3 regions of the Paenibacillus sp. FSL M7-0656 genome follow, and region 1 is predicted to be linked to each of the others. Evidence: a T-box and tRNA genes for the amino acid it is inferred to sense, from the RefSeq annotation. Region 1 holds a T-box; the other regions hold tRNA genes.
What was found. A T-box is a leader RNA that pairs with one kind of tRNA and senses whether it is charged. The one in region 1 lies ahead of argS (arginine--tRNA ligase), so its partner is inferred to be a tRNA-Arg.
Positions count from the first base shown of each region.

Region 2: it has a tRNA-Arg gene. The T-box ahead of argS (arginine--tRNA ligase) is inferred to sense a tRNA for this amino acid. The anticodon was not compared.
Region 3: it has a tRNA-Arg gene. The T-box ahead of argS (arginine--tRNA ligase) is inferred to sense a tRNA for this amino acid. The anticodon was not compared.

Region 1 is NZ_JBBOOT010000001.1:1,607,774-1,618,024, reverse strand. Features, by position in the region: gene MHI01_RS06890 (hypothetical protein) at 1-284, shown strand, start outside; gene MHI01_RS06885 (MogA/MoaB family molybdenum cofactor biosynthesis protein) at 353-871, opposite strand; gene MHI01_RS06880 (CobW family GTP-binding protein) at 1,043-2,161, shown strand; gene MHI01_RS06875 (four-helix bundle copper-binding protein) at 2,235-2,570, shown strand; T-box leader at 2,750-3,040, shown strand; gene argS (arginine--tRNA ligase) at 3,105-4,835, shown strand; gene MHI01_RS06860 (ABC transporter ATP-binding protein) at 4,842-5,897, shown strand; gene MHI01_RS06855 (hypothetical protein) at 5,894-6,604, shown strand; gene MHI01_RS06850 (hypothetical protein) at 6,704-7,249, shown strand; gene MHI01_RS06845 (YdcF family protein) at 7,246-7,872, shown strand; gene MHI01_RS06840 (ABC transporter ATP-binding protein) at 8,056-10,146, opposite strand; gene MHI01_RS06835 (ABC transporter ATP-binding protein) at 10,159-10,251, opposite strand, start outside.
Region 2 is NZ_JBBOOT010000001.1:3,851,531-3,861,781, forward strand. Features, by position in the region: gene MHI01_RS16950 (AraC family transcriptional regulator) at 1-164, shown strand, start outside; gene MHI01_RS16955 (ABC transporter substrate-binding protein) at 262-1,308, shown strand; gene MHI01_RS16960 (short chain dehydrogenase) at 1,532-2,137, opposite strand; tRNA gene MHI01_RS16965 (tRNA-Gly) at 2,322-2,392, opposite strand; tRNA gene MHI01_RS16970 (tRNA-Pro) at 2,405-2,478, opposite strand; tRNA gene MHI01_RS16975 (tRNA-Arg) at 2,495-2,571, opposite strand; tRNA gene MHI01_RS16980 (tRNA-Gly) at 2,578-2,652, opposite strand; tRNA gene MHI01_RS16985 (tRNA-Leu) at 2,661-2,747, opposite strand; tRNA gene MHI01_RS16990 (tRNA-Lys) at 2,757-2,832, opposite strand; tRNA gene MHI01_RS16995 (tRNA-Gln) at 2,842-2,916, opposite strand; tRNA gene MHI01_RS17000 (tRNA-His) at 2,928-3,003, opposite strand; tRNA gene MHI01_RS17005 (tRNA-Thr) at 3,101-3,176, opposite strand; tRNA gene MHI01_RS17010 (tRNA-Asp) at 3,200-3,277, opposite strand; tRNA gene MHI01_RS17015 (tRNA-Met) at 3,304-3,377, opposite strand; tRNA gene MHI01_RS17020 (tRNA-Val) at 3,394-3,469, opposite strand; tRNA gene MHI01_RS17025 (tRNA-Glu) at 3,476-3,547, opposite strand; tRNA gene MHI01_RS17030 (tRNA-Ser) at 3,563-3,654, opposite strand; tRNA gene MHI01_RS17035 (tRNA-Asn) at 3,658-3,733, opposite strand; tRNA gene MHI01_RS17040 (tRNA-Ala) at 3,735-3,810, opposite strand; tRNA gene MHI01_RS17045 (tRNA-Ile) at 3,844-3,917, opposite strand; rRNA gene rrf (5S ribosomal RNA) at 3,977-4,093, opposite strand; rRNA gene MHI01_RS17055 (23S ribosomal RNA) at 4,172-7,097, opposite strand; rRNA gene MHI01_RS17060 (16S ribosomal RNA) at 7,412-8,964, opposite strand; gene rocF (arginase) at 9,581-10,251, opposite strand, start outside.
Region 3 is NZ_JBBOOT010000001.1:3,883,318-3,893,568, reverse strand. Features, by position in the region: rRNA gene MHI01_RS17305 (23S ribosomal RNA) at 1-2,047, shown strand, start outside; rRNA gene rrf (5S ribosomal RNA) at 2,126-2,242, shown strand; tRNA gene MHI01_RS17295 (tRNA-Ile) at 2,302-2,375, shown strand; tRNA gene MHI01_RS17290 (tRNA-Ala) at 2,409-2,484, shown strand; tRNA gene MHI01_RS17285 (tRNA-Asn) at 2,486-2,561, shown strand; tRNA gene MHI01_RS17280 (tRNA-Glu) at 2,566-2,637, shown strand; tRNA gene MHI01_RS17275 (tRNA-Val) at 2,644-2,719, shown strand; tRNA gene MHI01_RS17270 (tRNA-Met) at 2,737-2,810, shown strand; tRNA gene MHI01_RS17265 (tRNA-Asp) at 2,838-2,915, shown strand; tRNA gene MHI01_RS17260 (tRNA-Phe) at 2,933-3,008, shown strand; tRNA gene MHI01_RS17255 (tRNA-Thr) at 3,029-3,104, shown strand; tRNA gene MHI01_RS17250 (tRNA-Tyr) at 3,114-3,199, shown strand; tRNA gene MHI01_RS17245 (tRNA-Lys) at 3,210-3,285, shown strand; tRNA gene MHI01_RS17240 (tRNA-Leu) at 3,292-3,372, shown strand; tRNA gene MHI01_RS17235 (tRNA-Gly) at 3,383-3,457, shown strand; tRNA gene MHI01_RS17230 (tRNA-Arg) at 3,465-3,541, shown strand; tRNA gene MHI01_RS17225 (tRNA-Leu) at 3,559-3,637, shown strand; tRNA gene MHI01_RS17220 (tRNA-Pro) at 3,645-3,718, shown strand; tRNA gene MHI01_RS17215 (tRNA-Gly) at 3,730-3,800, shown strand; gene iolD (3D-(3,5/4)-trihydroxycyclohexane-1,2-dione acylhydrolase (decyclizing)) at 4,192-6,057, shown strand; gene iolE (myo-inosose-2 dehydratase) at 6,111-7,013, shown strand; gene iolC (5-dehydro-2-deoxygluconokinase) at 7,156-8,166, shown strand; gene MHI01_RS17195 (CoA-acylating methylmalonate-semialdehyde dehydrogenase) at 8,265-9,740, shown strand; gene iolG (inositol 2-dehydrogenase) at 9,810-10,251, shown strand, end outside.

The sequences.
Region 1 (10,251 bases):
ATGACGACCATGGCGGGATCTCTTATATGTATTTGTTGAATGGAAGTGGCAGACACATCGTGAAAGTCCATATTTTCAGTGATGCGACAACCCGGGCGGCCAGCATGAAACAAATGTATAGTGAGAATCGTGATGAGGCTGTCTTGGAGAATGCGCTTGGCCGGACAACGATTCGCAGCAAAGGATACGTCTCACTCGTTTATACAGCTTCCGGTGGGGAAAAGGACAAGTATGAACAGGATGTTATGCAGGTGTTCCAACATGTGCTGGGGCAACTAAGGTAAGTTGAGCGAGAACCCCTTCGTAATTTACCATACAGCTGAAAATAAACCCGAAAAACCCGTCTGATCTTTCAGACGGGTTTATATATTTCACGCATCACATGCCGCAGCTCGGGCAAAATGAGTTTTTCCATGGCCAATTTGACGGCTCCTTTGGAACCCGGCATGGAGAATACGGCTGTGCGTCCAATCGTTCCAGCGACGGCTCTGCTCAGGATGGCAGCGGAACCGATATCTTCGGTGTAACTGAGAAAACGGAAGATCTCACCAAAGCCCGGTAGTTCCTTGTCCAGTAGTGAGGATACTGCTTCGTAGGTTGTATCTCGGGGTGCAATCCCTGTCCCGCCGCTAAGTAGCACCGCTTCAATATCATCACGAACAGCTGCATCTTGCAGGATGCTTCGAATGTTCTCCGTTTCATCTGGTGTGATGATGTATTCAACGATCTGATAACCTGCTTCATTCAGAAGCTGGTGCATGAGCTGGCCACTGGTGTCAGTGTCTTTAGTGCGTGTGTCCGATACTGTAACAATCATGCACGATACCGTGGTTGGAGCTTCCTGGCGATGTTGTTCCACTGAATTAGTCATGAAACTTCCTCCTTCAATCAACATGTCCTCATAGCATAGACCATCCGTTAGAATCAGGCAATGTACTGGGGAAGAGTTGAACGTTATTGCACAACGAATGCGGGATGGTGTACACTCGCTAGATATAGATAGATCAGGTTACAAGAAGGACAATCAGAGAGGTGTATACGCATGAATGAAACGATTATAAAAGAACAATCCATACCTGTATATATACTGTCAGGTTTTTTGGGGAGTGGCAAAACAACACTGCTTGTTCAGTTGATTGAACATTGGCAACAGCAGGGTTTGCGTCCCGCAGTGGTTATGAATGAGTTGGGCGAAGTCAATCTGGATGGTCAGATTGTGGATTCCACCGTTCCAATGACAGAGATGTTAGGTGGCTGCATCTGTTGTACCGTACGTGGTGACTTGGGATTGCAACTTGCCGATCTCGTTCAGGAGGAATCACCGGATGTGATCATCATTGAAGCAACCGGTGCGGCGAATCCAATGGAGATTCTGGATGCGGTAACGGAGACCTCACTCTACATGCGACTGGAACTGAAAAGTCTCATTACTGTTGTGGATGCAGCACATCTATCTGGCCTGTATCAGGAGCAGAAGGGGCAGACGTTCAAACTGATGCAGGAGCAGATTCGTTGTGCGTCTGTGCTTCTCTTGAATAAAACGGATCGGGTGAGTGCACAGGAACTGCAGGATCTGGAGCAGCTTTTGGCAAAATGGAATGGCTTCGCCCCTGTAATTCCTACGGTGAAATGTGAGGTAGAGATGGATCTGTTGCTTCGCAGCGGGGCAGACGTGCATGTACGTGATTCAGCTTCTGAAGTAGACAAGCCGGCTCACCAAGAGCATCATGTGCATACAGAAGCCTGTGGTACACATGGATGCAGTCATGGTCATGAACATACAGATCATACAGTCCAAGGCGATGATACGAATACTGAAGCATCCCATAGCCATGTCCATGCCCACAGTCACGAGCATTCTGCGCCTCATGCATCACACGAACATGTCATGGTGTATACGCATTATTTCAGTCATCCGGTGAACAGCGAAGCATTTGAACAATTTGTATCTGCTTTGCCACGGGATGTGTATCGAGCAAAAGGTATTTTATCGTTTAGTGACACGGCGAGCCGTTTCTGGTTCCAGTATGCCTACCGTGAATCGGATTACATGAAGATCACACCTCAGGGAGAGGTCCCTAATGTTGCTGTGTTTATAGGTGAACATTTTGACCAAACTGTCATTCGTGACCAATTACTGGAATTGGAAGCGATAAAGTAGGTTAGATGATTCAATATTCCTCCGAACTGGGTATTAAGATGCATAGCAAACTTTGCCTGGGAGGTAACTTTAAATGACACAACAACAATATCAACAATGTATCGATGCTTGCCTGGAGTGCATGAATGCATGCAACGTATGTTACATATCGAGTCTGAAAGAATATGATCTGGCGATGTTGCGTGATTGCATTCGTTTGAATCGGGAATGTGCGGAGATCTGCAGTTTTGCTGCACAAGCAATGACACGTGGAAGTGATTTCATTGCTGAAATATGCGAATTGTGTGTGAAAGCTTGTGAAGCTTGCGCCGCTGAGTGTGGCAAACACCACCATGATCACTGCCAAGCATGTGCAGAGGCTTGCCGCAGATGTGCAGAAGCTTGCCGGTTGATGGCAGCAGTAGCGTAAATATTATTTTACTGGAATATATAAATAAAACCGATAATGACCGTTGTCCCCTAAGGGAAGGCAGTGAACACAAGCATCTGAGACGATGTGCCTATGTGTTGACTTTCAGTAGGGGATTTTTAGTGTAGGTTGCCAAGTCTGATCGTGGTATGTATAATGATGGCAATGAATTGAAACGAAGAATATCAATGATCGGGAGAGTAGCCAGATCCATACATGACAGCGAGCCGGGAGAGGTGGAAGCCGGTATGACATGACCTGAGTGAACCGCACCCGTGAGATGGTTATCCGAAAAGATGTGCGTATCCCGATTGGGATAGACCATATCTGTCTGAGGGTAACCCGGCTTGCGACCGTTATACGCATCGAGCGGAACAGTTTTACTGGTATGCATGTTGATGCATATTAGGAGTAGCCTGTTCACCTAGAGTGGTACCGCGGGAACTGTTAATTCAGCTCTCGTCTCTTATTTAGAGACGAGAGCTTTTTTGTGTTTATTTCCAGCCAATAATGAATGGATAAGGAGTGTTTGGCATGTTGATGAAGCAGGCTGCGGCCGATATTGCCCCTTTAACGGGATTGAATGAAGAAGAGGTTCTGAGATTACTGGAAGTCCCACCTCAGGCGGAGATGGGGGATGCAGCATTCCCTTGTTTTGCATTAGCGAAGTTATTAAAGAAAGCACCGGCAGTTATTGCGACTGAGCTCGCAACGGGATTGCAGGCATCTGGAATTGAAGCGACTCCCGCCGGGCCGTATGTAAATATCCATTTCAATCGGGAGAAGCTCGCGCCGAATCTGCTGAAAGAACTGGGGAATGCGGCATTTGGTAAGCTTCAGCTTGGTCAAGGTTCACGTGTTGTGATTGATATGTCTTCCCCTAACATCGCAAAACCCTTCGGAATTGGACATTTGCGTTCTACTGTAATCGGTGCGGCACTGTATCGGTTGTATAACGAAGCGGGTTATACCTCTGTAAGTGTGAATCACTTGGGAGACTGGGGAACCCAGTTTGGCAAGCAGATCGCAGCGTACAAACGGTGGGGCAATGATGAAGCGTTGCAGGCAGACCCGATCCGTACGTCACTGGAACTGTATGTGCGCTTCCACGATGAGGCGGAGAACGATCCTTCTCTGGAGATTGAGGCACGCGACTGGTTCCGCAAGCTGGAGCAAGGGGATGATGAAGCACAGCGGTTATGGGCGTTCTTTGTGGAAGTGAGCATGAAGGAATTCAACCGGATGTATGAACGTCTGAATGTGCAGTTCGACCATACGCTGGGGGAGAGCTTTTACAATGACAAGATGGGTGCAGTGGTTGAAGAACTGAAGGCAAAAGGTTTACTTGAAGAGAGTGATGGAGCACTCGTGGTACGTCTGGAAGATGAGAACATGCCCCCGTGCCTGATTATCAAAAAAGATGGAACAACAATCTATCCTACTCGGGATTTGGCTACGTCAGTTTATCGTCATGAGGTGATGAAGGCAGATCGGTTGTTATACGTGGTCGGAGGCGAGCAGAAGTTACATTTCCGGCAGGTATTTGCTGTCCTATCCCGGATGGGTCATGAATGGTCTGCGAAGTGTGAACATATCCCGTTTGGATTAATGCGTTTTGAGGGACGGAAAATGTCTACCCGCCGCGGTAAAGTCGTCTTTTTGCAGGAAGTGTTGGATGAGGCAGTCGCTCGTGCTTTGCAGATTATTCAGGAGAAAAACCCGAATCTGGAGAACCCTCAGAAGGTGGCTGAGGCTGTTGGTGTAGGTGCCATTGTCTTCGGTGATCTGCGTAATAATCGGTTAAACGATGTGGACTTCTCCTTGGAGGATGCGGTGAGTTTTGAAGGAGAGACCGGACCTTATGTGCAGTATACCCATGCCCGGATTCAAAGTGTGCTTGCCAAGGCAGAAGAGGCGATCCGCGTGGAAAATGAAAACCCTTTGACTAACGGCACGATTGCAGATGATGTAAATGACACAGGGACTACTTCATCCAGTATCGGAGATACCTCATGGGCATTGCTGAAACTGCTTGGTGAATATCACGAGTATCTGGAAAAAGCAATTCATCGGAATGAGCCTTCGGTCATTGCCAAATATACAATAGATGTCGCTCAGGCGTTCAACCGCTTCTATCACGCCGAACGCATTGCGGATGCGTCATCTGATGTAAGATCCTTCCGAGTGGCATTGGCCAAACGGACTGCCGAACGCCTCGCGTACAGTTTACATTTGCTAGGTGTGCAAGCTCCAGAACGGATGTGATCCCAGGTGATATGGAGTAAACGTGGACTTTTCAAGAAAGCCAATCAAGATGTACCAGACTCATCAGGTCGAGGTATGTTGCTTCAACAAGTGAGCAAGCGATTAGGTAATGCTCAAGTACTTGATGAAATTAATCTGGAAGTGAAGCAGGGCGAATGTGCTGTACTTGTTGGCAGAAACGGCTCGGGCAAAAGCACGTTGCTACGTATGTTGGCAGGTATTTTGTTACCCGATACAGGATCGATCCAGCGCACAATGAAGGGTTCTGAAGGGTATGCAGTAGATGGCCTGCCACGTTTACCCTTTACCTCTGGAGAGTACTTGTGGGATATGGGTCGTATTCGGGGCATTAGCCCCGAAGTACTGCGTGGGCGGATTAGAGAACTTAGTGAACTTTTATATCTCGATACCGCGATCGATCAGAAGTTACCCCTATTATCCAAGGGCACATTGCAAAAAGTAAATTTGATTCAGGCCCTGTTACCTGGACCGGGTGGACTTTTGCTGCTGGATGAACCTTTATCAGGCTTGGATATTCCAGCTCAAGAGGGCATTGTATCCTTATTGGGGCAATGGAAGGGTGAAGGGACATCCATCGTTACAGCTTGTCATGAACCGTTGCTAATTGAACGTTTGGCAGACCAGGTGATTGTGTTGAAGAAAGGCCGCGTGCTCCGCTACTGGAGTCGTGAAGATATACTTCAAGCTGGCGAACCCGTTGTACGTATTCAAAGTCTGACGGAAGCTGGAGAGGATCTGGCTAACGATCTATCTATTGTACAACAACCGGAAGTACTGTCTTTAGTTCGTAATACAAGCTCAGGGATATCCAATTCTTGGTTGTGGGATTGGAAAGTGGTTCAACAATCAACAGATGATGTCCTCAGAATGATTCTGGCTTCCGGAGGTTCGGTTGTGTCTGTACAACAGGAAGAAAGTCAATTACATATGGAAAGTCTGCTGGAAGGACAACATCCAGCTGTACATGCGAGTCATAGAGGTGTCACAGAATCTGTGGACTTAAGCTCTTCCATGGATGATGCGGGGGGAGAAGCCGAATGATCTATCTGACCCGATATTTGTTAAGGCATCACATTCGCTCACAGAAATATTTTGCACCGGTTATCTTTTATATCATCGCCATGCTGCTGATCTATTCCTACAAACCCAACCCTATTGCGGACAGTTACAGTGTCACGGCTATGCTGTTATTTCTGGCAGCTGCTTGGCTCGGAGTAATGGTGATGAATACCGAACCTGCTAAGCAGTATCAATTACTTGTCCTTCATACAGGAAGCAGGCGTAAAGTTGTATTAAGTCAACTCATCTGTGCCTGGATAATGCAATTCATGCTCACCGCAATCACTGTGCTGTATCCCGTGTTCGCGGGAATGTTCGAGAGACAACCCACAGGTGAGGAGTGGATGATGACTTGGTTAGGCCATCTGGGGTTATCACTGCTGGGATTAGGCATCAGTGTATTTTTTCAAAAATCGTACATTCCCTTGCTTAGTCGCAGTATGCCTGCCCTCATTATTGTATTATTACTATCGTTTATCCAAGGTTCCTTAAGTGAACGTTTGCCTGGATCGTTAGAATGGCTTGGCCGCATTCTTCCACCAACCTTTTATCTGGTTCGTGAGATGATGTTATTTGATGAATCAAAGATGGATTCTTTTGTTTCGGTTATGCTGTGGACTGTGCTCTATGCATTAGGGTTACTAATCATCCATGTGTGGCTGTCCGGAAGAAGAGATCTGCGGAGTTAGAAGACGCGCTTCCCGATAACTTGAATGTTGCTCTTGGTTTGGTTAGGATAGAGGGACATGGAATAGTTAACATTGTACGGTTGAAGGGGGCGCTCGCATATGCAAAATACAGATATCCAGAATGGTGACATGCTGGACAGCGAACACTCCAGGGAATTGTTTGCCTATTACGGATTGGCAGTGTACTACGGGCAGGCGCTTGAACAGCAGCTGGTCAATCTGATTTTATTAATGAAAATGTCTCAGGGCAAAGCCGTGTCTGAAGAGGATCTGGAAGATCTGTACGAACGAAAGATGAGCAGTTCACTGGGGCAGCTCATTCACGAAGTGCGCCATCATTTTACATTCTCTGAGGAAGAGACTCGCCAGTTGAATGAGTTATGGCAGCAACGTAACCGTATTGTACATCATTATTTCAAGGAACGAATTCATGAGACATTCAGTCCGGAAGGACGATCACGCATGATTAAGGAATTGGAGGATTTCAAAGACCGTGCACAGGAGTTGGAGATCCGTCTTCAGCAATATACGGGTGCCTGGATTGCAGAGCTTGGTCTGGATGCTGAATCCGCAGCAGCTCTGCAGACACTGGAGCGTATGCATACCGAGAGTATGCAAGCAAGGGCTTTGGAAGAGGATGAATGACAAGCAAACGGATAACGAAACGCTGGATATTAATGACGGCTCTGGCTGTAGTATTGATTGGAATCTTGTGGACTGGGATTACCGCAATACGTATATCAGCATATACGGATGAGGATTCATCCAGAATATCGGATGCAGCGATCATTCTAGGCGCAGCCGTGGCGGGGGATAACCCTTCACCTGTATTTCGCGAACGTATTGAACACGGGATTGAATTATACCGTCAGGGTACCGTTCGTAATCTGCTTTTCACAGGCGGGTCAGGTGATGATGGAGAACATACGGAAGCTGAAGTGGGTCAGAAGTATGCCATCGCACATGGAGTAGATCCTGCGGACATTCGCATAGAGACCAAATCCAGAATTACCGAGGAGAATCTGGTCAATTCAATTCCAATTGGTGAACAGGCCGGTTATCAAACCTATACGATTGTGAGTGATCCTTTACATATGAAACGGGCCATGAAGCTGGCTGCCGGACTGGGTATGGATGCCGTACCTTCTCCGACACGAACTACGGCGTATCGAACCTGGCGCAGCAAGTTTCCTTTTCTCGCAAGAGAGACCGTGATGTACATGGGATATACGATCAAAGGATGGATAGATAATCCGCAGCAGCCGTGAGGTTGCGCGCGGATTGTTTTTTTGTCTGGCCGAAATAAACAGTAACGGAATTTGAATCCCGATGAAAATACAAAAAACCGATCTACACCGCAAACCCTGAGGTAGCTGTGTAGATCGGTTTTTGTGTTGCCGTCGAGTACATCATTTTGATTGGTTACTTAAAGAGCTTTCTGTTTTACTCTGTTATGCATTGCCTCCGGCAAAGGAGGTTGAGGTTGGAATGATCTCACCCGACGGATTCCCACTGGTTGCACTCGCTGCTGCTTGCGCACCTTGCTGAAGCTGATACATCTTATAATAGCGGCCTTTAAGCTCCATCAGTTCATCATGTGCACCTTGCTCAACGATACGTCCACGATGCAAAACCAGAATCTGATCTGCCGAACGAATAGTGGACAGACGGTGAGCAATGATGAAGGTGGTACGTCCTTTTTTGAGGACTTCGAGTGCGTTCTGAATTAATGCTTCCGTTTCCGTATCAATATTGGCTGTCGCTTCATCCAAAATGAGGATGGCCGGATCAAACGCCAGTGCACGAGCAAAGGAGATCAACTGACGCTGTCCAGCAGACAATGTGCTTCCTTTTTCGATGACAGGTTCGTCAAAGCCTTGAGGCAAATGAGCCAGTATACGTTCAGCGCCTACATCACGCAGCGCCTGTTCAATTCGTTCACGGGAGATCTTCTCATCGCCGAGACTGACGTTGGAAGCAATGGTGCCTGTGAACAGATACGGGTCCTGCAATACAATCCCCATATGCTCGCGAATCCACTGTTTAGGCAGATCTTTGACGTTCTGACCGTCAATCGTGATCTTGCCTTTTTGCGGATCATAGAACCGGAACAGCAGGTTGATGATTGAGCTTTTACCTGAACCGGTGTGACCGACCAGAGCGACCGTCTGACCTTGGGATGCTTTAAACGAGATATTGTGAAGCACGTAATCTTTTTTATAGGCAAAGGATACATCATCGAAGACAACATTCCCTTTGTATCTTGGCATAGAGCCATCGGTTACAGCTTCTCCCTTTTCATCCATCAGCTCAAAGACGCGACCAGCGGATACGAGGGAGGAGTCCAGGTTGGCGAGTTGATTCACCATACCGGTGATTGGCTGGAACAAGCGACCCAGAACATCAACGAAGGCATACAGAACACCTAATGAGATAATACTTGTGCCATCCAGCACACTGGAACCAAAATACCACAGGACCACCGCAAATGCGATATTACGTAATACGTTAACCAGGTTGTGTGAGGTGAAGGCATTCAGGTTCAGCATTTTGTTCTGGTGTTTCATATAGTCATCATTCAGATCTTCGAATTCCTGTTTGGTTTGTTTCTGATGGCGGAATACGCGGATAATGGACATCCCCTGAATGGACTCGTTAATGATTGCATTGATTTCACTCAGTCGGGATCGAATGATCGTGTTGTAGCGAGTGGCGAATTTGCGATAGAGCACAATCCATGTAATGAGCATCGGCACAACGAATAATGAGATTAGACCCAGGCGAACATCAAGAAGGAAGAGTGCGACATACACACCTGTAATTGTGATGATTCCTGAGAAAAAGTTCGAAAGAACAGCAACGAACAGATCCTTGACGGCTTCTGTATCGTTTGTGACTCGAGATACAACTTTACCTGCGGGCAGGTTATCAAAAAAGTGCACCGGCAGTCGCTGAATATGGGCATACACATCGTTACGCAGTCTTTGAATGACCTTGTTGGCCGAGGATTGCAGCCAGAAAGTTTTACCAAACTCCATAATGACCGAGATCACGAGGAAGATCATGTAATACACAATTAATTGATAGATGCTGGGCATCTCCGGTTTGTAAAAAGCAAACAGTTCACCAGCGGACAGGGGGGTTGCCGCATATTGGCCTGTTACCTCACCTGCGCGTGTAACCGTGAGGGTTCCATCCGTATATGTGCGGTCCCCGTCAGGTGCGCTTACCGGTTCGTTTACAAAATAAAAACTTCTGCCGGCTTGTAATACCCGCACTTCGGAACCTTTGTTTTCATCCGGTTCGAACAAGCCTTCGCGTTTGTAGTTCTTACCGTTGTAGACTGCGGCTTCATCAGAAGCTGTTGTCTCATAGAAAGGCTGCTCAATCGCGAGCAAGTGATTGTCGATCATGGATTTGGCGATGAACGGCCCGGCAAGCTCGGCCGCAACACCAATAGTAAGCATAATTAATGCAGCGATAAATGTTCCTTTGGCTTTCAAGGCGTAATCAAGCAGCCTTTTGCCTGTATTAGACTTCAATGAATTGACCTCCTACGTGGACAGATTGGACTCGACCTGTTGCCGTTCATACTGTTCACGGTACCAGCCGTTCATGGCTAACAATTCCTGGTGAGTGCCTTCTTC
Region 2 (10,251 bases), 2.2 Mb from region 1:
AACTACAACATACTCAGCAATGGCAAGATTTGATGCCTGTGCAGAACCAACATGTATATCTGCTAGATGAAATGCCGTGGTTGGATTATTCACCATATGCTCATGATCAGATCATCGATGAAACCCTGAAACTTTTTGGTGGAACTCAGCACATTAATCCATGACCGGATAGCACAGAAGGCTATGTCTCCCCCAACATGAGACCGCTACAATATAAAGTGTACTGAGAATCAATATCATTAGAAACACAGGGGGATTATGATGTACAAACAGCAATATGTCAAAATAACGGGGATCCTGTTCATACTCGCGATGTTACTTGTTGCGTGTGGACAGACACCTGCAAGCACTTCGCAGCCATCTGCAGATGGCGTAAAATCAGCTGCGGGGACAGATGGGGACTCATCCACTGAATCAGCTACTAAGACCGTGGAAAGCGCCAGTGGCAGCAAAGAAATCCCGGCACATCCCGAACGGATTGTGTCCATTAATATGGAGGACATTCTCCTCTCCTTGGAGGTACCACTGGTACTTGCTACACCTATTGGTCGGCAAGATTACCTGAATGAGCAACTTGAAGCTCAAGGCGTGGATGTCGAACCCATCAATGAAAGTGTCAATTTTGAAGCTGTAGTCAGCGCCAATCCGGACCTCATTATTGCCAATGCCAGTTTGGATGCCAAAATTCTCGAACAACTCGAGAAGATCGCGCCTACGATCACTTATGATCGCCGTAATTGGCAGGAATCTATCGTGCAGGTAGCTACTGCGCTGGATATTGAAGAGCGGGCTGAACAGCTTTTACAAAAAAATAAAGACCAAGTAACTGAAGCTCAGCAGCTCGCAGCCGATATCACCAAGACCAAACCTACAGCTGCATTCCTGCGCCTGGAAGAGAAGGATATGCGTTTGTTCTTCTCTTCCATTCCATCCACGCCATTTCCAGCTTCCAGTTATGTAGGAGCGGGTTATGAGGTTGGATTCACTCCCGATGCTCTCGTTACCAAACTCGAGGCAGAGAATCCGGATCGGATGAATGCCAGTATCTCGGTAGAGCTTTTGCCTGAAATCAAAGCAGGCTATCTGTTTATCGTGTCCATTAGCTCAGATGGGTCAGCTGAAGCGTTGCAAAAAACAAAAGATGAACTCAATGAAATCCAGCAACTCCAAGTATGGAAAAGCCTACCCGCTGTCCAAAATGGTCATGTCTATGTCCTCAATGCTAAGAAATGGCTCATTGACGGCCCCATTGCCGAATCGCTCAAACGTAATGAAATGCTCGAAGTTCTTGGGCTACCTGCTCCATAATAGTCAATATACCTCTGTTTCATCCACAACAAACAAAAGGAGATTCACCGGATTTTCGGTGGATCTCCTTTTTATTTAATATTTCAAATGGCCTCATTCAGTTCTGTTTCATGAAAAATCATTCTACATGCTTAACAGCTAAATGTATTTCATGTACACCTTTCTCATCCTGCAATTAATTAGGGATAGGTAATCATCAAAATCATATATAACTTTCCGACTTTTAATATATTTTGAAATTTTGGGCTGTTTCAATCCCAAGTGCACTCTGGATAAACGTATTAGCCACTTTTTCTACAGGTACAGGATTAAATCCAATAAAGAAATTCTTATATTTCTCCGCAGACTCTACAAACAGATTAGGACTAACCGAATTCAAACGAATGCCTCTTGGTAACTCAAACGCTGCCGCTTTGGCAAACGAATCAATAGCCCCATTGACCATAGCACTTGATGCACCTTGCTCAATAGGGTGGTCTTGTATAATGCCACTGACCAGCGTGAAACTCCCCTTATCGTTAATATAGTGCTGTCCAATCAATACGATATTGACCTGTCCAAGCAGTTTACCCTGCACACTAATCATATTGTTCTCAGGTGTCAGTTCTTCAAGTTTCGCATAATGGGTCTGGCCCGCCGCCACAATGACGTAATCAATATTTCTCACCGTTTCGAAGAGGGTAGTAATACTCTCTGTCGACGTCATATCCACCTGAGCATCCCCGGATTGTCTACCTGCTGTAATAACCTCAACGGAATAATCTCTCAGTTTCGCAACAACGGCTTCACCTAATGTTCCGTTTCCACCAATGACCAGAGCTCTTTTCATTACTGTTTGTCCTCCTTTATAAATAAATACGGTTAATCAGATAAGAATTGTTCTATTTATTTAAACAAAGATTCCATCCTTAATCAAATGACAATTGACCCTATTTTAAATAAATTACACTTATTCTTTTTAACACAAAAAAAGCCTTTGCTATAAGCAAAGACTCTTCTATATGTTACTCGGAAGCGGGTGATGGGAATCGAACCCACGCTATTAGCTTGGAAGGCTAAAGTTCTACCATTGAACTACACCCGCAAATAAAAAAAATCGGGATGACACGATTTGAACATGCGACCCCCTGGTCCCAAACCAGGTGCTCTACCAAGCTGAGCTACATCCCGATACTTATGAGAATAATGGCGCGCCCTGAGAGATTCGAACTCCCGGCCTTTTGATTCGTAGTCAAACGCTCTATCCAGCTGAGCTAAGGGCGCAAATATTGGAGCGGAAGACGGGAATCGAACCCGCGACCCTCGCCTTGGCAAGGCGATGCTCTACCGCTGAGCCACTTCCGCAAAACATATGGTGCGGTCGAGAGGACTCGAACCTCCACGGGGGTTAGCCCACACGGACCTGAACCGTGCGCGTCTGCCAATTCCGCCACGACCGCAAAATATAATGGTGAGTCATGAAGGGCTCGAACCTTCGACACCCTGATTAAAAGTCAGGTGCTCTACCAACTGAGCTAATGACTCGTAATGAAATGGCTGGGGATATAGGATTTGAACCTATGCATGACGGAGTCAAAGTCCGTTGCCTTACCGCTTGGCTAATCCCCATTAAAAAATCATGGGGCGATCGAGGGGAATTGAACCCCCGAATGCCGGATCCACAAACCGGTGCGTTAACCACTTCGCCACGACCGCCATAGAGTAAGCCATTCATCCACTAAGAGAATCTTAGTATTAACAATTTTACTTGTAATATACATTCTATCACAAATTCAGATGTAAATACTAAAAATGGTGCCGGCGAGAGGACTTGAACCCCCAACCTACTGATTACAAGTCAGTTGCTCTACCAGTTGAGCTACACCGGCACGGTGTATATTTAATTAAAAAATGGCGGAACCGACGGGATTCGAACCCGCGATCTCCTGCGTGACAGGCAGGCATGTTAGGCCAACTACACCACGGTTCCAGATCACTTTCTCAAGGAAAGTATAATTGCGGGGGCAGGATTTGAACCTGCGGCCTTCGGGTTATGAGCCCGACGAGCTACCGGGCTGCTCCACCCCGCGTCGTTATAAAGTTATATGGTGGAGGCTGAGGGGATCGAACCCCCGACCCTCTGCTTGTAAGGCAGATGCTCTCCCAGCTGAGCTAAGCCTCCATAATATGACCCGTAGGGGATTCGAACCCCTGTTACCTCCGTGAAAGGGAGGTGTCTTAACCCCTTGACCAACGGGCCTTGCTAAAAAATATCTGGCGGAGAGAGAGGGATTCGAACCCTCGAGACGCTTGTGACGCCTACACGATTTCCAATCGTGCTCCTTCGGCCAGCTCGGACACCTCTCCATATGGCTCCCCGAACAGGGCTCGAACCTGTGACAACTCGATTAACAGTCGAGTGCTCTACCAACTGAGCTATCAGGGAATGGTGGAGCCAAGCGGGATCGAACCGCTGACCTCCTGCTTGCAAGGCAGGCGCTCTCCCAGCTGAGCTATGGCCCCATACACTGTGTATTTCTTGTTGTGGTCTTGCTATGGGCCCTGGTGGACTCGAACCACCGGCCTCACCCTTATCAGAGGTGCGCTCTAACCAACTGAGCTAAGGGCCCTAATATATATCCCTTATTCCTTGGCAAGGGGGGCAAAAAAAATACCCCAAAGGGAAATCGCTTGGCGGCGTCCTACTCTCCCAGGACCCTGCGGTCCAAGTACCATCGGCGCTAGAGGGCTTAACGGTCGTGTTCGGGATGGGTACGTGTGGAACCCCTCCGCCATCGCCACCAAACGCGTAGCTTAGCTTACATTCAGAGATCATTCTCTGAAAACTAGATTCGAAACGAAACATGCGATTTACAACTTGCTATTGGATAAGCCCTCGACCGATTAGTACTGGTCAGCTCCATGCATTGCTGCACTTCCACCCCCAGCCTATCTACCTCGTCGTCTTCAAGGGGTCTTACATACTGGGAAATCTCATCTTGAGGGGGGCTTCACGCTTAGATGCTTTCAGCGTTTATCCCGTCCGTACATAGCTACCCAGCGGTGCTCCTGGCGGAACAACTGGTACACCAGCGGTACGTCCATCCCGGTCCTCTCGTACTAAGGACAGCTCCTCTCAAATTTCCTACGCCCACGACAGATAGGGACCGAACTGTCTCACGACGTTCTGAACCCAGCTCGCGTACCGCTTTAATGGGCGAACAGCCCAACCCTTGGGACCTACTTCAGCCCCAGGATGCGATGAGCCGACATCGAGGTGCCAAACCTCCCCGTCGATGTGGACTCTTGGGGGAGATAAGCCTGTTATCCCCAGGGTAGCTTTTATCCGTTGAGCGATGGCCCTTCCATGCGGTACCACCGGATCACTAAGCCCGACTTTCGTCCCTGCTCGACTTGTAGGTCTCGCAGTCAAGCTCCCTTATGCCTTTGCACTCTTCGAATGATTTCCAACCATTCTGAGGGAACCTTTGGGCGCCTCCGTTACTCTTTAGGAGGCGACCGCCCCAGTCAAACTGCCCACCTGACACTGTCCCCGCACCGGATTACGGTACCAGGTTAGAACCTAGATACGATCAGGGTGGTATCCCAACGTTGCCTCCATGCAAGCTGGCGCTCACACTTCAAAGGCTCCCACCTATCCTGTACAGATCGTACCCAAATTCAATATCAAGCTGCAGTAAAGCTCCATGGGGTCTTTCCGTCTTGTCGCGGGTAACCTGCATCTTCACAGGTATTAAAATTTCACCGGATCTCTCGTTGAGACAGCGCCCAAGTCGTTACGCCATTCGTGCGGGTCAGAATTTACCTGACAAGGAATTTCGCTACCTTAGGACCGTTATAGTTACGGCCGCCGTTTACTGGGGCTTCGGTTCACAGCTTCGGATTGCTCCTAACCACTCCCCTTAACCTTCCAGCACCGGGCAGGCGTCAGCCCGTATACTTCGCCTTACGGCTTCGCACAGACCTGTGTTTTTGCTAAACAGTCGCTTGGGCCTTTTCACTGCGGCCCCCTCGTGCTATTCACACTACCGGGGCACCCCTTCTCCCGAAGTTACGGGGTCATTTTGCCGAGTTCCTTAACGAGAGTTCTTCCGCGCGCCTTAGAATACTCTTCTCGCCTACCTGTGTCGGTTTGCGGTACGGGCACCATCACCTGGCTAGAGGCTTTTCTTGGCAGTGTGAGATCATGACCTTCGCTACTATAATTTTCGCTCCCCATCACAGCTCAGCCTTACAATGTGCGGATTTGCCTACACATCAGCCTTACTGCTTAGACGGACATCCATCAGTCCGCGTCACTACCCTACTGCGTCCCCCCATTGCTCATAACGGCTTACGGTGGTACAGGAATTTCGACCTGTTGTCCTTCGACTACGCCTTTCGGCCTCGCCTTAGGTCCCGACTTACCCTGAGCGGACGAGCCTTCCTCAGGAACCCTTAGGCTTTCGGCGGATCAGATTCTCACTGATCTTTTCGTTACTCATACCGGCATTCTCACTTGTATAATGTCCAGCGCTCCTTACGGTACACCTTCAACCCTTATACAACGCTCCCCTACCCCTGATGCAAAGCATCAAGCCATAGCTTCGGTGGTGTGTTTAGCCCCGTTACATTTTCGGCGCAGAGTCACTCGACCAGTGAGCTATTACGCACTCTTTCAATGATGGCTGCTTCTAAGCCAACATCCTGGTTGTCTGTGCAACTCCACATCCTTTCCCACTTAACACACACTTGGGGACCTTAGCTGATGGTCTGGGCTGTTTCCCTTTTGACAATGGATCTTAGCACTCACTGTCTGACTCCCGGAAGTAAGTCTATGGCATTCGGAGTTTGACTGAGCTTGGTAACCCTTGCGGGCCCCGCACCCAATCAGTGCTCTACCTCCACGACTCTGTTTTCCGAGGCTAGCCCTAAAGCTATTTCGGGGAGAACCAGCTATCTCCGAGTTCGATTGGAATTTCTCCGCTACCCCCACCTCATCCCCGCATTTTTCAACATGCGTGGGTTCGGGCCTCCAGTGCGTGTTACCGCACCTTCACCCTGGACAGGGGTAGATCACCCGGTTTCGGGTCTACGTCCACGTACTCAGTCGCCCTATTCAGACTCGCTTTCGCTGCGGCTCCGGCTCTTCACCTTAACCTTGCACGGGAACGTAACTCGCCGGTTCATTCTACAAAAGGCACGCCATCACCCCTAAAACGGGCTCTGACTTTTTGTAAGCACACGGTTTCAGGTTCTATTTCACTCCCCTTCCGGGGTGCTTTTCACCTTTCCCTCACGGTACTGCTTCACTATCGGTCGCTAGGAAGTATTTAGCCTTGGCAGATGGTCCTGCCGGATTCATACGGGGTTTCACGTGCCCCGCACTACTCGGGATCCGTCTCGGAGGGAACCAACTTTCAACTACAGGGCTTTTACCTTCTTTGGCGGGCCTTTCCAGACCTCTTCGCTTAACCGGTTCCTTTGTAACTCCATGTGAGACGTCCCACAACCCCAAAGAGCAAGCTCTCTGGTTTGGGCTTCTCCGCGTTCGCTCGCCGCTACTGACGGAATCACTATTGTTTTCTCTTCCTCAGGGTACTTAGATGTTTCAGTTCCCCTGGTATGCCTCTGCATAACCTATGTATTCAGTTATGAGTAACTGGAAATTACCCCAGCTGGGTTTCCCCATTCGGACACCCCCGGATCAAAGCTTGCTTACAGCTCCCCGAGGCAGTTTCGTTGTTCGCCACGTCCTTCATCGGCTCCTAGCGCCTAGGCATCCTCCGTGTGCTCTTAGTAGCTTAACCATTTTGTTCCGGTTTCGGTCGCTCGCTTCCCTTGTTTTGCTTGCGCAAAGCCAAAAGTCGCTCTCACCCGATACCATCACAAAAGCAATTTGACTACCGTTTTTATTGAAACTTGTTTAACACAAGTTCAGCTAAAAAGGAATGTTCTAATTCGCGTTTGTTTCGTTTCGATATCTAGTTTTCAAAGAACAAGCTCCATGCAAAAGCAAGCTGTTTGAGAGTTTGAGCTCTCAAAACTGAGCAACGAGTGAGTAGTTTGTGCAGATCTAGTCTGCTATTTGAATGTTTCCGTTGCAGGAAACGATTCTCCATAGAAAGGAGGTGATCCAGCCGCACCTTCCGATACGGCTACCTTGTTACGACTTCACCCCAATCATCTATCCCACCTTCGGCGGCTGGCTCCTTGCGGTTACCCCACCGACTTCGGGTGTTATAAACTCTCGTGGTGTGACGGGCGGTGTGTACAAGACCCGGGAACGTATTCACCGCGGCATGCTGATCCGCGATTACTAGCAATTCCGACTTCATGCAGGCGAGTTGCAGCCTGCAATCCGAACTGAGACCGGCTTTGTTGGGATTGGCTCCATCTCGCGATTTCGCAGCCCGTTGTACCGGCCATTGTAGTACGTGTGTAGCCCAGGTCATAAGGGGCATGATGATTTGACGTCATCCCCACCTTCCTCCGGTTTGTCACCGGCAGTCTATCTAGAGTGCCCACCCGAAGTGCTGGCAACTAAATATAAGGGTTGCGCTCGTTGCGGGACTTAACCCAACATCTCACGACACGAGCTGACGACAACCATGCACCACCTGTCTCCTCTGTCCCGAAGGAAAGATACATCTCTGCATCGATCAGAGGGATGTCAAGACCTGGTAAGGTTCTTCGCGTTGCTTCGAATTAAACCACATACTCCACTGCTTGTGCGGGTCCCCGTCAATTCCTTTGAGTTTCAGTCTTGCGACCGTACTCCCCAGGCGGAGTGCTTAATGTGTTAACTTCGGCACCAAGGGTATCGAAACCCCTAACACCTAGCACTCATCGTTTACGGCGTGGACTACCAGGGTATCTAATCCTGTTTGCTCCCCACGCTTTCGCGCCTCAGCGTCAGTTACAGCCCAGAGAGTCGCCTTCGCCACTGGTGTTCCTCCACATATCTACGCATTTCACCGCTACACGTGGAATTCCACTCTCCTCTTCTGCACTCAAGTCACCCAGTTTCCAGTGCGATCCGGGGTTGAGCCCCGGGATTAAACACCAGACTTAAATGACCGCCTGCGCGCGCTTTACGCCCAATAATTCCGGACAACGCTTGCCCCCTACGTATTACCGCGGCTGCTGGCACGTAGTTAGCCGGGGCTTTCTTCTCAGGTACCGTCACCTTGAGAGCAGTTACTCTCCCAAGCGTTCTTCCCTGGCAACAGAGCTTTACGATCCGAAAACCTTCATCACTCACGCGGCATTGCTCCGTCAGGCTTTCGCCCATTGCGGAAGATTCCCTACTGCTGCCTCCCGTAGGAGTCTGGGCCGTGTCTCAGTCCCAGTGTGGCCGATCACCCTCTCAGGTCGGCTACGCATCGTCGCCTTGGTGAGCCGTTACCTCACCAACTAGCTAATGCGCCGCAGGCCCATCCCCAAGTGACAGATTGCTCCGTCTTTCCAGTTTCCTTCAGGCGAAGAAAACAACTATTCGGTATTAGCTACCGTTTCCGGTAGTTGTCCCAAACTTGAGGGCAGGTTGCCTACGTGTTACTCACCCGTCCGCCGCTAACCATCCGAGAAGCAAGCTTCTCTTCAAGTCCGCTCGACTTGCATGTATTAGGCATGCCGCCAGCGTTCGTCCTGAGCCAGGATCAAACTCTCCAATAAAGTATTGAAAAGAGCGATAAGCTCATTTTGAATCTGACGAGATTAAAAATCTCATTTGTGCTCCAGTCGATCCAAGCCAAGGCTTGTCTCAAACTTTTGCGTTCATTCTGCAAGCAGAATGTTCACTCACTCGTTGTTCAGTTTTCAAAGATCAAACTCGTTTCGTTACCGAATGTTTTTCTCTTCAGCAACTCTTATATAATATCATGTCCGAACCAACTTTGCAAGCTCTTTTTTTAAGTTTCTTTCGAAGCTTATTTCAATCGCTTGCCGCACCATGTAAACCGTGTTTTCTTGGCCGGAATTAGAATATATCATGTACAGATTTCAATTGCAAGTCTTTTTTCAAAAATGATAATCAACCCACATCATCAGCACAATATGTAATCTGACGCTCCTGTATTATAGAAATCACTCTCAGCATCCTTATTACGGCGCTTCTAATATACATATCCATTAAACATAACCAGGGAAGCCACTTCCACTGCGATTGCAGTGAACAATTGATTGTGACTAGCCCTAGTTTTCGGAGATCTCAGTTTTCTTTCCTTCTATAATAGATAAGAAAGTATATTCCTTGGGCACAGCTTACACATTCCGTTTCACTTCTCAGTGATTACAATATGCGCTTACCAAGTAACGAAGCGATCAGTTCCACACCAAGTCGTGCCGTATGTCTATTATGATCAAACAACGGATTCACCTCAACCAGTTCCATCGACGTAACTTGATTTGTGGAAGCAAGTATCTCCAATGCATAATGTGCCTCTCGGTAATTCAGACCACCAGGTACTGGGGTTCCCACACCCGGAGCTTCCCGCGGATCCAGACAATCCATGTCGAAGCTGACATGAATACCATCTGTCCCTTTTCCCGCTGTAGCTATTGCTTCCTCAATAACTTTCTTTATTCCCATCCGGTCAATATCATGCATCGTAAATGCTCGGATTCCCAGCCCCTTAATCTGCTCTTTCTCATACTCATCCAGATCACGCAAACCAATATAGACTAAGTTGGAAGGATCAATAAACGCGCCTGCTCCAGTAATGTGCGACAGATTGAATGCAGTATGCCCCAATGATGCAGCCACACTCATCCCATGCATATTACCGGACAAGCTGCGTTCTTCCGTATTCAAGTCTGCATGCGCATCAAACCAGATCACACCCAAATTCGAATAATGTGCTGTTAGCCCGGCAAAAGTACCAATCGCTACACTATGATCTCCCCCAAGCACAAGTGGGAATGCACCCTCCTCTACTGCGCCTGATACTTCACTACACACCT
Region 3 (10,251 bases), 2.3 Mb from region 1:
GGCTAGCCTCGGAAAACAGAGTCGTGGAGGTAGAGCACTGATTGGGTGCGGGGCCCGCAAGGGTTACCAAGCTCAGTCAAACTCCGAATGCCATAGACTTACTTCCGGGAGTCAGACAGTGAGTGCTAAGATCCATTGTCAAAAGGGAAACAGCCCAGACCATCAGCTAAGGTCCCCAAGTGTGTGTTAAGTGGGAAAGGATGTGGAGTTGCACAGACAACCAGGATGTTGGCTTAGAAGCAGCCATCATTGAAAGAGTGCGTAATAGCTCACTGGTCGAGTGACTCTGCGCCGAAAATGTAACGGGGCTAAACACACCACCGAAGCTATGGCTTGATGCTTTGCATCAGGGGTAGGGGAGCGTTGTATAAGGGTTGAAGGTGTACCGTAAGGAGCGCTGGACATTATACAAGTGAGAATGCCGGTATGAGTAACGAAAAGATCAGTGAGAATCTGATCCGCCGAAAGCCTAAGGGTTCCTGAGGAAGGCTCGTCCGCTCAGGGTAAGTCGGGACCTAAGGCGAGGCCGAAAGGCGTAGTCGAAGGACAACAGGTCGAAATTCCTGTACCACCGTAAGCCGTTATGAGCAATGGGGGGACGCAGTAGGGTAGTGACGCGGACTGATGGATGTCCGTCTAAGCAGTAAGGCTGATGTGTAGGCAAATCCGCACATTGTAAGGCTGAGCTGTGATGGGGAGCGAAAATTATAGTAGCGAAGGTCATGATCTCACACTGCCAAGAAAAGCCTCTAGCCAGGTGATGGTGCCCGTACCGCAAACCGACACAGGTAGGCGAGAAGAGTATTCTAAGGCGCGCGGAAGAACTCTCGTTAAGGAACTCGGCAAAATGACCCCGTAACTTCGGGAGAAGGGGTGCCCCGGTAGTGTGAATAGCACGAGGGGGCCGCAGTGAAAAGGCCCAAGCGACTGTTTAGCAAAAACACAGGTCTGTGCGAAGCCGTAAGGCGAAGTATACGGGCTGACGCCTGCCCGGTGCTGGAAGGTTAAGGGGAGTGGTTAGGAGCAATCCGAAGCTGTGAACCGAAGCCCCAGTAAACGGCGGCCGTAACTATAACGGTCCTAAGGTAGCGAAATTCCTTGTCAGGTAAATTCTGACCCGCACGAATGGCGTAACGACTTGGGCGCTGTCTCAACGAGAGATCCGGTGAAATTTTAATACCTGTGAAGATGCAGGTTACCCGCGACAAGACGGAAAGACCCCATGGAGCTTTACTGCAGCTTGATATTGAATTTGGGTACGATCTGTACAGGATAGGTGGGAGCCTTTGAAACGTGAGCGCCAGCTTGCGTGGAGGCAACGTTGGGATACCACCCTGATCGTATCTAGGTTCTAACCTGGTACCGTAATCCGGTGCGGGGACAGTGTCAGGTGGGCAGTTTGACTGGGGCGGTCGCCTCCTAAAGAGTAACGGAGGCGCCCAAAGGTTCCCTCAGAATGGTTGGAAATCATTCGAAGAGTGCAAAGGCATAAGGGAGCTTGACTGCGAGACCTACAAGTCGAGCAGGGACGAAAGTCGGGCTTAGTGATCCGGTGGTACCGCATGGAAGGGCCATCGCTCAACGGATAAAAGCTACCCTGGGGATAACAGGCTTATCTCCCCCAAGAGTCCACATCGACGGGGAGGTTTGGCACCTCGATGTCGGCTCATCGCATCCTGGGGCTGAAGTAGGTCCCAAGGGTTGGGCTGTTCGCCCATTAAAGCGGTACGCGAGCTGGGTTCAGAACGTCGTGAGACAGTTCGGTCCCTATCTGTCGTGGGCGTAGGAAATTTGAGAGGAGCTGTCCTTAGTACGAGAGGACCGGGATGGACGTACCGCTGGTGTACCAGTTGTTCCGCCAGGAGCACCGCTGGGTAGCTATGTACGGACGGGATAAACGCTGAAAGCATCTAAGCGTGAAGCCCCCCTCAAGATGAGATTTCCCAGTATGTAAGACCCCTTGAAGACGACGAGGTAGATAGGCTGGGGGTGGAAGTGCAGCAATGCATGGAGCTGACCAGTACTAATCGGTCGAGGGCTTATCCAATAGCAAGTTGTAAATCGCATGTTTCGTTTCGAATCTAGTTTTCAGAGAATGATCTCTGAATGTAAGCTAAGCTACGCGTTTGGTGGCGATGGCGGAGGGGTTCCACACGTACCCATCCCGAACACGACCGTTAAGCCCTCTAGCGCCGATGGTACTTGGACCGCAGGGTCCTGGGAGAGTAGGACGCCGCCAAGCGATTTCCCTTTGGGGTATTTTTTTTGCCCCCCTTGCCAAGGAATAAGGGATATATATTAGGGCCCTTAGCTCAGTTGGTTAGAGCGCACCTCTGATAAGGGTGAGGCCGGTGGTTCGAGTCCACCAGGGCCCATAGCAAGACCACAACAAGAAATACACAGTGTATGGGGCCATAGCTCAGCTGGGAGAGCGCCTGCCTTGCAAGCAGGAGGTCAGCGGTTCGATCCCGCTTGGCTCCACCATTCCCTGATAGCTCAGTTGGTAGAGCACTCGACTGTTAATCGAGTTGTCACAGGTTCGAGCCCTGTTCGGGGAGCCAGTAAGGCCCGTTGGTCAAGGGGTTAAGACACCTCCCTTTCACGGAGGTAACAGGGGTTCGAATCCCCTACGGGTCATATTATGGAGGCTTAGCTCAGCTGGGAGAGCATCTGCCTTACAAGCAGAGGGTCGGGGGTTCGATCCCCTCAGCCTCCACCATATAAACTTTATAACGACGCGGGGTGGAGCAGCCCGGTAGCTCGTCGGGCTCATAACCCGAAGGCCGCAGGTTCAAATCCTGCCCCCGCAATTATACTTTCCTTTGAGAAAGTGATCTGGAACCGTGGTGTAGTTGGCCTAACATGCCTGCCTGTCACGCAGGAGATCGCGGGTTCGAATCCCGTCGGTTCCGCCATTTTTTTAATGTAGTAAGGCTCGGTAGCTCAGTCGGTAGAGCAGAGGACTGAAAATCCTCGTGTCGGCGGTTCGATTCCGTCCCGAGCCACCATTTATAACACCATGTAATACGCCGGTGTAGCTCAACTGGTAGAGCAACTGACTTGTAATCAGTAGGTTGGGGGTTCAAGTCCTCTCGCCGGCACCATGTAATCCTGGAGGATTAGCGAAGCGGCCAAACGCATCAGACTGTAAATCTGCTCCCGTACGGGTTCGGTGGTTCGAATCCATCATCCTCCACCAGTTTTTCTATGAGTCATTAGCTCAGTTGGTAGAGCACCTGACTTTTAATCAGGGTGTCGAAGGTTCGAGCCCTTCATGACTCACCATTATATGCGCGTGTGGCGGAATTGGCAGACGCACTAGACTTAGGATCTAGCGTCTTTGACGTGGGGGTTCAAGTCCCTCCACGCGCATCCTTTATTTGCGGAAGTGGCTCAGCGGTAGAGCATCGCCTTGCCAAGGCGAGGGTCGCGGGTTCGATTCCCGTCTTCCGCTCCAATATTTTGCGCCCTTAGCTCAGCTGGATAGAGCGTTTGACTACGAATCAAAAGGCCGGGAGTTCGAATCTCTCAGGGCGCGCCATTATAACTTCATATTTTGCCGGCGTGGCGGAATGGCAGACGCGCTCGACTCAAAATCGAGTGGGAAACCGTGGAGGTTCGAGTCCTCTCGCCGGTATAGATAACGGGATGTAGCTCAGCTTGGTAGAGCACCTGGTTTGGGACCAGGGGGTCGCATGTTCAAATCGTGTCATCCCGATTGTTTGTTATGCGGGTGTAGTTCAATGGTAGAACTTTAGCCTTCCAAGCTAATAGCGTGGGTTCGATTCCCATCACCCGCTTAAATATTGAAAAGAAAGAGATGGTACTCACCGTCTCTTTCTTTTTTTGCATTCACAGGCATATTGATCATAATTGTATGCAAAGATCACGGACTATATGGCTGATTAGCATGTACCAACATGTATCCCATCCTCACGATATATTTCCCCCTTTTTTAAGTCTGTTCTTAGTCATTTTTTAAGTGTACGAATAGAGAAGGTCTAACACATGTTCGAACACAAGAATATCTTTTCTTTATCACAATTTATAAAAACGCTTACAAAAATAGCTTGCGTAAATCATTAACCTGTAATACCATATCAATTAAGCGCTTAACCTTTAGGGGTAAGGCGCTTAAACTTAACGTAGATTAAGCGCTTAACCCGTAAAGGAAAGGACGGCGATCAATTCATGAATACAATTCGACTAACGATGGCTCAGGCACTGCTTCGATACCTGGATCAGCAATATATCTCGGTTGACGGGGTGGAAACCAAGTTTGTGAAGGGAATCATCGGTATTTTTGGACATGGCAATGTAACAGGCATTGGAGAAGCGCTGGAGCGCAGTCCGGGAAGCCTGACGTATATGCAAGGCAAGAACGAACAAGGCATGGTGCATACGGCAGCGGCTTATGCCAAGCAGAAGAACCGTAGACAGATCTATGCATGTACTACATCCATTGGACCTGGTGCTTTGAATATGATTACGGCGGCAGCTACTGCAACAGTGAACCGAATTCCGGTTTTATTGCTTCCTGGAGACAACTTTGCTACACGGGAACCGGACCCGGTACTTCAGCAGTTGGAAGTGAGCAGTGATTATACAATCTCAGCCACTGATCCATTCAAAGCCGTCAGTAAATACTGGGATCGCATCGTTCGTCCTGAACAGTTGATGATTGCTGTTACACAGGCCATGCGTGTGCTAACCGATCCAGCAGAGACAGGAGCAGTAACGCTCGCATTGCCGCAGGATGTGCAGGCAGAGGCATACGATTATCCAGAATCGTTCTTTGCCCGCAAAGTACATTATCTGGATCGTCGTCCCCCGGTACAGGCAGCGATTGAGCGGGCAACGGAGCAGATTGCCCGAGGCAGGAAACCGTTGCTCGTTGCAGGCGGCGGTGTGTTGTATTCTGAGGCATCCGCCCAGCTCGTGGAATTCGCCGAGGCATTTGGTATTCCGATCGCCGAGACGCAGGCGGGCAAGAGCGCAGTTTCTTGGGACCACCCACTAAATGTGGGGGCCATCGGGGTTACAGGTTCTCTAGCAGCCAATAGGCTGGCGAGAGAAGCAGACGTTGTGATCGGCGTCGGTACGCGGTTCTCGGATTTTACGACGGCGTCCCGCTCTGCTTTTCAACATCCGGAAGCTTCATTCATCAACATTAACCTGAACGGCATGGATGCCGCCAAGTTAGGCGGGGAAGCCATTCTGGCAGATGCACGCGAAGGATTGCAGGCTTTGCAAAAGGAATTGCAGGAAAGACAATATCGATGTGCATATGGCGCATCCGAAATCGCTGATCTCCGCGCTGAATGGAATGCAGAAGTGGATCGGCTGTATGCAGCTCAACATGAAGCAGGGCTGGCACAGACTACAGCAGTTGGCATCGTTAACCGGACCATTGATCCATCTTCCGTTATTGTGTGTGCGGCGGGCAGTCTGCCAGGCGATCTGCATCGTCTGTGGCGTGCGTCTGAACCAAAGACGTATCACATGGAGTATGGGTTCTCCTGTATGGGGTACGAGGTAAGTGGAGCGTTCGGAGCAGCACTTGCCGAGCCGGATCGTGAAGTGTACGCGATGGTCGGTGATGGCAGTTATCTGATGCTGCATTCGGAGTTTGTGACCAGTTTGCAGGAACAGAAGAAGATGACTATTTTATTATTCAACAACAATGGATTCCAATGTATTCATAATTTGCAGCGGGAACATGGTAGTGACGGGTTTGGCAATGAGTTCCGTTATCGGGAATCCGAGAGTGGACGATTGACCGGGGATTACATGCCAATGGACTTTGCTGCACACGCCCGAAGCATGGGAGCCAAATCCTATAGAGCGGAGACAGCAGAACAGCTGGAACAAGCACTCCGAGATGCGAAGAACGAAACAGTGAGTACGTTGATTGAGATTCCGGTCGTGCCTGGAACCAACGCAGGTGGATACGAGTCATGGTGGAATGTGGGTGTACCTGAGGTATCTGCCGAAGAAAAGGTAGTTCATGCTCATCACACCATGCAAGCCAACCGTGCCAAAGCAAGACCGATTTAATCCGGTTTAATATAGTGAACCACAATGTTGAACGACAAAGGAGACGTGGGGCAATGAGCAAGCTGCCATTCCAGCTTGGGATTCATCCGATCAATTGGGTCGGTGAAGATGTGAAGGAGCATGGTGATGCGACAACGTGTGCACAGATTCTGGATGACATTCAGCGTCTTGGGCTGACGGGTACAGAGATGGGACGTAAATATCCTACCGATCCTGCTATATTGCGTGAGGAATTGAGCAAAAGGAATATCAAGCTGGTCTCCCAGTGGAAATCCGTACTTTTCTCCGATCCGGCATATCGTCAGTCGGAGCTGGACAGTTATCGCAGACATGCGGAGTTTCTGCAATCCATGGGCAGTAAGGTAATCAGTACGGCGGAGGTAGGCGGGTCACTTCATTTTGATCCAAGACGAACTCCGAATGAAAAAGAAGTGCTCAGACTCAGCGAATCTGAATGGCATATTCTTGCTGAAGGGTTGAACGAAGCAGGTGCTATTGCTCGCGAACATGGGTTGAAGCTTACGTACCATCATCATGGAGGCACAGTGGTAGAGCAACCGGATGAGATTGATCGATTGATGGAGCTGACAGACCCTTCTCTCGTGTACCTGCTCTATGATACTGGTCATGCCTATTATGGCGGAGCCGATCCACTTGAACTGCTACGCAAACATTATGATCGGATCGCCTATATCCATCTGAAAGATATCCGCCCGCATGTGCTGGATGAAGCACGCGCGGAGCAATCTGACTTTGTCGGCTGTATTCGTAGAGGAGTGTTCACTGTACCAGGCGATGGATGCATTGATTTTGCACCAATTCTGCAAGAACTGATCACACGAGGGTACGATGGCTGGGCGATGCTTGAAGGAGAGCAGGACCCTGCGATTCATAACCCGTATGAGTATGCGAAGCGATCTTTAAACTATATGGAGTCGTTATACCAACACAGCTGATTCGTTTAGCATTGAAATTACGATTGGAAAATAAAACTGACTTACTCTAGCCGTTTACGAGTTCTTACGATGGAATGAGTAACTAGTCTAGATATCGATATACAACATGGAAAATCCCACTACAGAAAGGGGCTCACATGCAATGACTTACGTATCCTTTCCGGTATCCAGGAAGAAGGATTTCACCGCGATTGGCCGCTTGTGCATCGACTTGAACGCCAATGAGATCAATCGCCCGATGGAAGAGACGATGACGTTCACGAAGTATGTAGGTGGCTCTCCGGCCAATATTACGATTGGCATGTCCAGACTGGGTATGAAGACGGCTTTTATCGGCAAAATCGCAGGTGACCAGATGGGCAGATTCATCCAGAGTTATTTGGAGAAGAACGGCATCGACACATCAAATGTAGTTACAGATGACACTGGAGCGGTGACAGGGCTTGCTTTTACCGAAATCAAAAGCCCAACGGATTGCAGTATCCTGATGTACCGGGACAATGTAGCGGATTTGTTATTACAGGCGCAAGAGGTACAAGAGCAGTTGATTGCTGACTCCAAAGTGCTGTTAATCTCAGGCACAGCCCTCGCGCAGAGCCCATCCCGTGAAGCCGTATTACAGGCACTAACGTATGCAAAAAAACATGGCACAGTTATTGTGTTTGATCTGGACTATCGCCCATACACATGGACATCGGACGAAGAGACAGCGGTCTATTACAACCTTGCAGCCGAGAAATGCGATATCATCCTCGGCACACGTGAAGAGTTCGACATGATGGAGACATTCGACCACAATCCGGATCATAGCGATCAGGTGACTGCACAGAAATGGTTTGATTTCTCAGCGAATATTGTAGTAATCAAACACGGCAAGGAAGGGTCCATTGCTTATACGCGTGAAGGGCTTTCCCATCGTGCGGACAGCTATCCGGCAAAAGTGGTCAAAACGTTCGGCGCAGGCGACTCTTACGCGGCTGGGTTCCTGTATGGATTGATGCAGGGCTGGACAATTGAGCGCAGTATGGCGTATGGCAGTGGCGCAGCAAGTATCGTTATTTCAAGCCACAGCTGTTCGGATGCAATGCCAACGGTGGAACAGGTGAATGACTACATTGAACGTTGCAATCGGGGCGAGATTACCGTGTCTTGAAGCACGTTGCAATACTTTGAACAACGTACTCATACAGATCTATAACAATGAACATGTTGAACATAAGGGATCACACATAAGTGAAGGGAGACAGGGCTATGGGAAAAGGAATTTCTGAAGCGTCTGCAACAGCGACAATGGTACAAAACTGGATCGGAGGTGCCTGGGTAACCCCAGCGTCAACTCGCATGGACCCAGTGGTGAATCCGGCTACAGAAGAGGTTATTGCACATGTGCCACTGTCCGAACAAGCGGACGTGGATCTGGCGGTTCAGACAGCACGAGAAGCGTTCAAATCCTGGAGCAGCACACCGGTTCCGCGCCGTGCACGTATTCTGTTCCGCTACCAGCAGCTGCTGGTTGAACATTGGGAAGAGCTCGCTCGCCTGGTGACACTGGAGAACGGTAAAAGTTATGCCGAAGCGTACGGCGAGGTATTACGTGGCATTGAATGCGTCGAGTTCGCGGCAGGTGCCCCGAATCTGATGATGGGCAAACAACTGCCTGACATCGCGACAGGACTGGAGTCGGGCATGTACCGCTACCCAATCGGCGTAATTGGGGGGATTACCCCATTCAACTTCCCGATGATGGTGCCGTGCTGGATGTTCCCGCTGGCTATTGCGTGTGGTAACACCTTTGTCCTGAAGCCGTCCGAGCGCACACCGCTGCTGGCAGGCCGCCTGGCAGAGCTGTTCAAGGAAGCGGGGCTTCCGGACGGTGTGCTCAACATCGTTCACGGTGCACATGATGTCGTGAACGGGTTGCTGGAACATAAGGATGTTCAAGCGATCTCCTTTGTCGGATCACAACCTGTAGCTGAATACGTCTACACCACTGCATCCAAGCATGGCAAACGGGTACAGGCACTCGCGGGTGCCAAAAACCACTCCATCGTTATGCCGGACGCCGATCTGGATCTAACCGTGAAAGAGATTACCAGTGCAGCTTTTGGTTCAGCAGGGGAGCGTTGCATGGCATGTGCGGTTGTTGTGGCTGTGGGTGATGTGGCTGACGAACTGGTACAAAAGCTGGTGGAAGCGGCAGACCGCATTACCATTGGTAACGGCATGGATGAGGGCGTGTTCCTCGGTCCTGTCATCCGTGGACCACATAAAGAGCGTACACTCAGTTACATTGAAGCCGGGGAGCAGGAAGGCGCGGCATTGATTCGGGATGGACGTAAGGATCAGGCGACAGGTGAATCCGGTTATTTTGTAGGGCCTACGGTATTCGACCAAGTTGATAGCAATATGAAAATCTGGCAGGATGAGATCTTTGCTCCGGTACTCTCGGTGGCAAGAGTGTCTACGCTGGAGGAAGCCGTTGAGCTGGCGAACCGTTCTGATTTTGCCAACGGGGCGTGTCTGTTCACCCGCAGCGGAGCGAGTATGCGTCAATTCCGTGAAACGATTGATGCGGGCATGTTGGGTATTAACCTGGGCGTACCTGCGCCAATGGCATTTTTCCCGTTTTCCGGTTGGAAAAAGTCCTTCTATGGTGATCTACATGCCAATGGTACGGATGGTGTTGAATTCTACACTCGCAAGAAGATGGTAACGGCGCGCTGGTAACAACCAGAGCATCACTCGGGCTAAGGGGAACGCCCAGCCCATATGGACGCACATAGGGAGGATAACGGAATGGGCAAGGACAAAGTGAGAATTGGCATCATCGGTGCTGGACGGATCGGCAAAATTCATGCAGACAATCTCCTGCGTAACCCGCATGCCGAGATTGTGGGAATCAGTGACTTGTTTGCAGGTCCTGAATTGGAGGCTTGGGCCTCCAGTCGTGGCATCCCTGTTGTAACAACGAACAGCAGCGAGTTGATCTCGATGCCTAGTGTAGACGCGGTGCTGATCTGTTCTTCAACAGATACACATGTGCCGCTGATCGAACAGGCCGCCCAGGCGGGCAAACATATCTTCTGCGAGAAACCAGTCAGCATGGATCTGGCACAGACCCAAGCGGCGGTAGCGGCAGTTCAGAAGGCTGGCGTGAAGCTGCAAATTGGATTTAACCGCCGCTTCGATCACAATTTCAGACGGATACGTGCGCATGTGCAGGATGGTACGATTGGTG